2 linked regions of the Azoarcus sp. CIB genome follow. The protein of the gene in region 1 interacts with the protein of each later gene in a pairwise test. Links are inferred from orthologs where the notes say so. Each region holds a gene or a part of one and is shown on either strand. Other genes may lie near its edges.

Region 1 (3,600 bases):
CGCCAGCAGCACGACGATGCCGATCAGGCCGAACTCCTCGGCGAGCACCGAGAAGATGAAGTCGGTGTGGCGCTCGGGCAGGAAGGCGAGGTGGGTCTGCGTGCCGTCCATCCAGCCCTTGCCGAGCACGCCACCGGAGCCGATCGCGATCGTCGACTGGATGATGTGGAAACCCTTGCCGAGCGGATCCTGCGTAGGATCGAGCAGGGTGCACACGCGGTGCTTCTGGTATTCGCGCAGGCCCGGCCAGTCGACGCCGGGCTGGCAGATCTGGTCGCCGAAGCCGACGATCGCGACGATGCCGATCACGCCGACCGCGACGACGGGAACGATCAGCTTCCACGACAGGCCGGCGAAGTAGATCACATACACGCCGGCGGCGGTCACGAGCAGGCTCGTACCGAGATCGGGCTGCACCATGATCAGCCCGACCGGCACGACCAGCAGCAGGCCCGCGACGATGAACTCACGCAGGCCGATCTGGCCCTCGCGCTGCTGGAAGTACCACGCGAGCATCAACGGCATCGCGATCTTCATGATCTCGGACGGCTGGATGCGCGTCACACCGACGTCGAGCCAGCGCGTCGCCCCTTTCGAGGTCTCACCGAAGAGGTCCACCGCGACGAGCAAGAGCACGCCGATCAGGTACAGCGGCAGCGCGAGGCTCAGCAGGCGCTGGGCCGGCAGGCGCGCCGTCGCCCACATCGCCGCGAGCGCGACGACGGTGTTCACCTGCAGGGACGGGACGCGCTCCGGCGAGGCGCTCATCATCACGACGAAGGCGTAGGCGAGCAGCAGGCCGAGCAGCAGCAGTAGCGGCAGGTCGATCGGGCGCAGGAAGCCGAGCAGCAGCTCGCGCGGCTGGAAACGCGTGTCGGTCATTCGGAACGAGGCTCCCGGTCTGGTCCACCCGCATCCGGCGCTGCGGGTTCCGCGGCCACCGCGGGCGCTCCTGCGTGCGGATGGCCGGCGTGCTCGTCGCCCTCGTCGGCCGCATCGGCATCCTCGCCGGCCGGCTGGTCGCGGCGCTTGCCGAGCAGGTGGAAATCGATGATCTGGCGAGCGATCGGCGCCGCCGACTGCGCGCCGAAGCCGCCGTTCTCGACCAGCACCGCGAGCGCGATGGTCGGCTTGTCGGCTGGCGCGTAGGCGATAAACCACGAATGGTCGCGCAGGCGTTCGCTCACGCGCCCCTCGACGTAGCGCTGACCGCGCAGCGAGAACACCTGCGCGGTGCCAGTCTTGCCGCCGGCCGAGTAAGGCGCGCCGGCGAAGGCGCGCGCGCCGGTGCCGACCTTGTTCACGTCCACCATCGCCTGACGCACCGCGGCCGCATGCTCGGGCTTGAACGGGATGGTGCGGATCGGCTCGGGCTCGATGACGCGACGTTCGCCCGTTGCAGGATTGACGACATGGCGCACGACGTGCGGCCGGAACAGCTTCCCGTCATTGACCAGCGCCGCCACCGCGTTGGCCATCTGCAGCGGCGTGTAGGCGTTGTAGCCCTGGCCGATGCCGACCGAGATCGTCTCGCCGCCGAACCACTTCTGGTGCTCCTTCTTGCGGAAGCGCTTCTTCTTCCATTCCGGCGTCGGCAGCACGCCCTCCGCCTCGCCGGGCACATCGATGCCGGTGCGCGCACCGAAGCCGAAGGGGCGCATGAAGTTCGCGATGCCGTCGATGCCCAGATCGTTGGCGAGCTGGTAGTAGTAAGTGTTGCATGACACGACGATGGATTTGGGCAGGTCCACCATGCCGTGCCCACCGATCTTGTCGTCCATGAAACGGTGGCCGCCGAACATGAAATAGCCCGGATCGGCGATCGTCTGCGTGATCGTGCGCTTGCCCGCCGACAGGCCCGCGATCGCCATGAAGGGCTTGAAGGTCGAGCCGGGCGGGTAGGCGCTGAAGATCGCGCGATTGACCAGCGGGTGGTCGGGCGATTCGTTGAGCGACTTCCAGTCCTCGGTCGAGATGCCGTCGACGAAGAGGTTGGGGTCGTACCCGGGCTTGGACACCAGCGCCAGCACGCCGCCGGTCGCCGGCTCGATCGCGACGAGCGCCCCGCGGCGCTTGCCGAAGGCGGCTTCGGCGACCTTCTGCATCTCGATGTTCAGCGTGAGCTCGAGGTCGTTGCCGGCCACACCCGGCGTGCGCGCGAGCTGGCGCACCGCGCGGCCGCCGGCATTCACCTCGACCTGCTCGGCGCCGGTGATGCCATGCAGCACGGCCTCGTAGCTCAACTCCAGGCCGCTCTTGCCGATGTACTCGGAGCCGCGGTAGTTTGCCTCGTCGCCCGACTCCTCGATGCGTTCGCGGTCGCGCTGGTTGATGCGGCCGATGTAGCCGATCACGTGCGACGCGATTTCGCCATGCGGATAGTCACGGAACAGGCGCGCCTGCACCTCGACGCCGGGGAACTGGTAGCGCCGCGCGATCACCCGCGCCACCTCCTCCTCGGTCAGGCGCGTGCGGATCGGCACGCTCTCGAAATTCTTGCTCTCCTCGAGCAGCTTCTTGAAGCGGCGCCGGTCGCGCGCGTCGATCTCGACGATCTCCGCCAACCCGTCTATCGTTGCCTCGAGGTCGCGCACGCGCGAGGGCGTGATCTCCAAAGTGTAGGCAGCGTAGTTGCGTGCGAGCGGCACGCCGTTGCGATCGGTGATCGAACCGCGACCCGGCACGATGGGCAGCAGCGCGATGCGGTTGTCCTCGGCGCGGGTGTGGTAATAGTCGTAGCGCACGACCTGGAGGAACCAGAAGCGCGCGACCAGCAGGCCGAAGCACACCGCGATGAAGATCCCCGCGATCAGGACGCGGCGGCGGAAGCGCCCCAGTTCCTCGTCGGGGGTACGGAATTCCATCATTGGATCAGATCGGCCGATTGTCGTCCCGGTCCACCGGCTGGTACTGCGGCAGCAGCAACAGGTAGTTCAGCGGCACCCACAGCGCCGCGCTCGTCAGGCTGGACAGGAAGTACCACCACCCGGGGAATTCGGCGCCGGCGAGGAGGCGCACGACGACCATGATCACCTGCGTCAGCAGCAGCAGCGGGAACATCTGCAAGGCCTGCTGCGTCGGCGGGAACCACAGCACGCGGCGCGACACCGAGGTTGCCAGATAGCACAGCACGACGTAGGCGAGGGCGTGCTGACCCATTGCGGCGCCGTGGCCGATATCGACCAGCACACCGAACAGGAATCCCGCCCCCATGCCGACGCGCAAGGGCTCGCGGATCGACCAGAAGGCCAGCACCAGCGCGACCCAGTCGGGCACGCCGGGCGTGAGGCCGGTCGGGATGTAGCTCAGCGCAAGCGCGACCAGCAGGCTCAGGTAGGCGAACCAGGTCTTGGCGGGCAGCAGGATGCGGCTGGAACGGTGGGTCGGTTGCATCGCTTACCCCTTGAGGCCCTTGCGCGCTTCGGGTTCCGGCTCCGGCGCAGGACGCGGCGGCGGCGGCTCGGCGCGCCCCAGCAGCCGCACCTGGGTCGTGCGCTCGACCCCGGCGACCGGTTCGCACACGATCACCGCGAAAGTCTGCCCGTCGCGATCGACGCTGACGACGTCGGCCACCGGCAAGCCGGCGAGGAAGAGCCCGTC
Region 2 (3,404 bases), 4.5 Mb from region 1 along the record:
TGCGACGAGTTCGAAGGCCGCTTCTGCCGCGAAGGACTCGACGTCCATCACCGCGGCCTTGAGGCCGGCGGATTCGACTACAGCGACGCGGTCCTCGACCTTTTCCTTGCGCGATGCGGCGATCAGGACCTCGACCTCTTCGGGGCTGCCCGGCGAGGGGCCGACCACCTGGAAGTCGAGATTGACTTCGTCCAAGGCAAAGGGAATGTACTGACTGGCCTCCGACTCGACCTGGAGTTCCATTTCCTGGTCGCGCAGACCGCCCGGCAGAATCATCTTCTTGGTGATCACGGCCGAAGCAGGAAGCGCGACGGCGACCTGTTTGATGCCCCCGCCCATGCGGCGCACGGCACGCATCACGGCGTCGCTGACACCTTCGAGGTTGGCGATATTGCCGTCGACGACGGCGTCACGCGGCAGGGATTCGATGGCGTACCGCTCCATGCGGTACGCACCCTTTTCGCCCTCTGACAGCTCGACCATCTTCACCGATGAAGATGAGATATCGAGGCCGACCAGCTGGCGTGCCTTGGGGCGAAATAGGGAGAAGTCCATCACAAAGAAAACCCTTAAATTTCTTTATGTTAGGCGCCGAAACTGAATAAGCTTCTGAGATGCTAGCAACAAAGTGTTGCGAGTGCAAACACAGACGGCGGCAGATGCTTTGGAGGCACCGGGTGCGCAAACGTATAATTGCGCTCCCGTCCTCCCTCTATGGATTCCCGATGCGCTGGGTCTTTTATCCCCTCGCGGCACTCATCGCTCTTGTCATTCTCGGCGCGGCAACCATTGCGGCAGTCTCTGCATTCGCATGGCCGAACCTGCCTTCGCTGGACGTTCTGACCGATTACCGCCCGAAGATTCCGCTGCGAGTATACACGTCAGATGGGTATTTACTCGGGGAATTCGGCGAGGAGCGGCGGGTCGTCGTGGCCATGGACGAAGTCCCGACGATTCTCAAGCAGGCCATCCTCGCCGCCGAGGACGAGCGCTTCTACGAACACCCCGGAATCGATGTGATCGGGATCGCGCGCGCCGCGCTCGCGAACGTGGTGTCGGGCGGACGCGGCCAGGGCGCGTCGACAATCACGATGCAGGTGGCGCGCAATTTCTTCCTGACGCGCGAGAAGACCTTCAACCGCAAGCTTTACGAAATTCTCCTTGCATTGCGCATCGAGCGCAGCCTGAGCAAGGATCAGATCTTCGAGCTTTACATCAACCAGATTTTCCTCGGTCAGCGCTCGTACGGATTCTCGGCCGCGGCACGCGCCTACTTCGACAAGCCGCTGAAGGACATCACGGTGGCCGAAGCGGCCATGCTCGCGGGGCTGCCGAAAGCGCCGTCTGCCTACAACCCGATCGCGAACCCGCGCCGGGCGATCCAGCGCCAGCATTACGTGCTGCGCCGCATGGTCGAAGCCGGCTTCATCGACGAGAAGACCTTCGAGACGGCCCGCGCGGAACCGCTCGTGCTGGCGAACGGGCGTTCGGCATCGAGTCCCCTGCGCGGCGACTTCGTTGCGGAGATGGCGCGCCAGCTGGCGGTCGAACAGTTTGGCGATCAGGCCTACGATTCGGGCATCCGCGTGATCACCACGGTGACGCGCGACGAGCAGCAGGCCGCCTACAAGGCCGTCCGCCAGGGAGTGATGGATTACGACCGGCGGCACGGTTACCGCGGCCCCGAGAGCTTTGTCGACCTGAACGGCGTGAAGGCGAACGACGAAGAGCGGCTCGACGAGTTGCTCTCGGACGTCGCCGACTACGATGACCTGATCGCCGCGCTGGTTCTCGAGGCGTCACCAAAATCGGTCACTGTCTATCGCCACGGCGAAGTCTCGAAGATCACCGGCGGGGGACTGGCCTTTGCGGCCCCGATGCTCAACGAACGGGCCCCGCAGGCACGCAAGGTGCGGCGCGGGGCGATCGTGCGCCTCCGCGACCTCGGCGAGAAGGGCTGGGAAATCGCGCAGCTGCCGGACGTGGAAGCGGCACTGATCGCGGTTGACTCGAAGACGGGTGCGGTTCGGGCACTCATCGGCGGCTTCGATTTCAATCGCAGCAAGTTCAATCACGTGACCCAGGCGCTACGCCAGCCGGGATCGAGCTTCAAGCCCTTCATCTATTCGGCGGCGCTCGAACGCGGTTTCTCGCCGAGCAGCGTCGAAGAGGACGGGCCGCTGTTCTTCCCGGCCGGGATCACCGGCAGCAAGGACTGGGAGCCGAAGAACTACGATGGCAAGTACGAAGGACCGATGACGCTACGCGAGGGGCTGGCACGATCGAAGAACATGATCTCGATCCGGGTGTTGCGCTCGATCACACCCGAGTACGCGCAGGACTACATCACGCGCTTCGGTTTCGATGCAGCCCAGCACCCGCCCTATCTGACGATGGCGCTCGGCGCCGGCATGGCGACGCCGTGGCAGATGGCGACCGGCTACGCCGTGTTCGCGAACGGCGGTTACCGCGTCGAACCGTATGTCGTGAAAGAGATGATCGATGGCCAGGGGCATGTCGTCGCCAAGGTGGACCCACCCGTCGCGGGAGAGAGCGCGCCACGCGTGATCGATCCGCGCAACGCGTGGCTGATGACCTCGATGATGCAGGACGTGGTCCGGCGCGGTACGGCAACGCGGGCGCTGACCCTCAAACGCGGCGAACTCGCCGGCAAGACGGGAACGACCAACGACTACGTGGACGCCTGGTTCGCCGGCTTCCACCCGGATCTGGTTGCCGTGAGCTGGATGGGGCACGACCAACCGCGCAATCTGGGACGCGGCGAGACCGGCGGTTCGGCCGCCCTGCCGATGTGGGTGAATTTCATGCGCACCGCGCTGAAGACCCTGCCGGAGAAGTCCCCGGCCCGCCCTGACGGGCTGGTCGCCGTCCATACGGGTTCGGGCCGCGACGAGTTCGTCTATCGCGAGAATGTCCCGTCCGAACCGTTCATGCTCCCGACGGAGACGGAGAACTTGCCCCTACCGGCCGAGGCTCCGGACGAGGCGCTGCCCCAGATTCGCCCGACGGCGGCCCCGGCCCCCGTGGTTGAGCGCACTCCGATACCGGTGCGGCGCCCGTAGGAGAGAATCCCCCGGAGCGCCGCCGGTTCAGCCTGCCTTGACGGCGACGGGCGCCCCGGACTGCTGGCTGACGAGTTGCGACAGCATCGCGTAGAGTTCGACGCCGTCACGCGCGGCGATCCAGCGGCCGGCGTCGTGGCGAAAGTGGAAGCCGCCGGCCTTGGCGGCGACCCAGATCTCGCGCGCGGCCGAGTGGCGGTTGATCACCATCTTGCTGCCGTTCTCGAACTCGATCTCCAGCACGCCGCCGGGCATGGTCTCGATGTCCAGTTCGGCACCGCAGGCTTCGAGCGCGGCTTCGATCCGCACGAGTTCGGCTTC

What was found.
Region 2: the proteins of mrdA (region 1) and AzCIB_RS20840 interact in binary tests that used the Escherichia coli proteins (3 or more experiments, as listed by UniProt). The link is inferred for Azoarcus sp. CIB from one-to-one orthologs.

The regions. Positions count from the first base shown.
Region 1 is NZ_CP011072.1:122,523-126,122, reverse strand. What follows is about bases 374-3,258. They hold mrdA (penicillin-binding protein 2), read right to left. Parts: upstream 2,868-3,258; coding sequence 879-2,867; downstream 374-878. Other genes in these bases: mreD (rod shape-determining protein MreD), read right to left, coding at 2,872-3,258; rodA (rod shape-determining protein RodA), read right to left, coding at 374-882. Also shown: more of rodA, read right to left, coding at 1-373; more of mreD, read right to left, coding at 3,259-3,393; rod shape-determining protein MreC, read right to left, coding at 3,397-3,600. UniProt on the Escherichia coli protein: Catalyzes cross-linking of the peptidoglycan cell wall. Responsible for the determination of the rod shape of the cell. Is probably required for lateral peptidoglycan synthesis and maintenance of the correct diameter during lateral and centripetal growth.
Region 2 is NZ_CP011072.1:4,644,914-4,648,317, forward strand. The notes cover bases 358-3,404. They hold AzCIB_RS20840 (penicillin-binding protein 1A), read left to right. Parts: upstream 358-725; coding sequence 726-3,083; downstream 3,084-3,404. Other genes in these bases: AzCIB_RS20835 (pilus assembly protein PilM), read right to left, coding at 358-555; cyaY (iron donor protein CyaY), read right to left, coding at 3,111-3,404. In the rest of the region: more of AzCIB_RS20835, read right to left, coding at 1-357. UniProt on the Escherichia coli protein: Cell wall formation. Synthesis of cross-linked peptidoglycan from the lipid intermediates.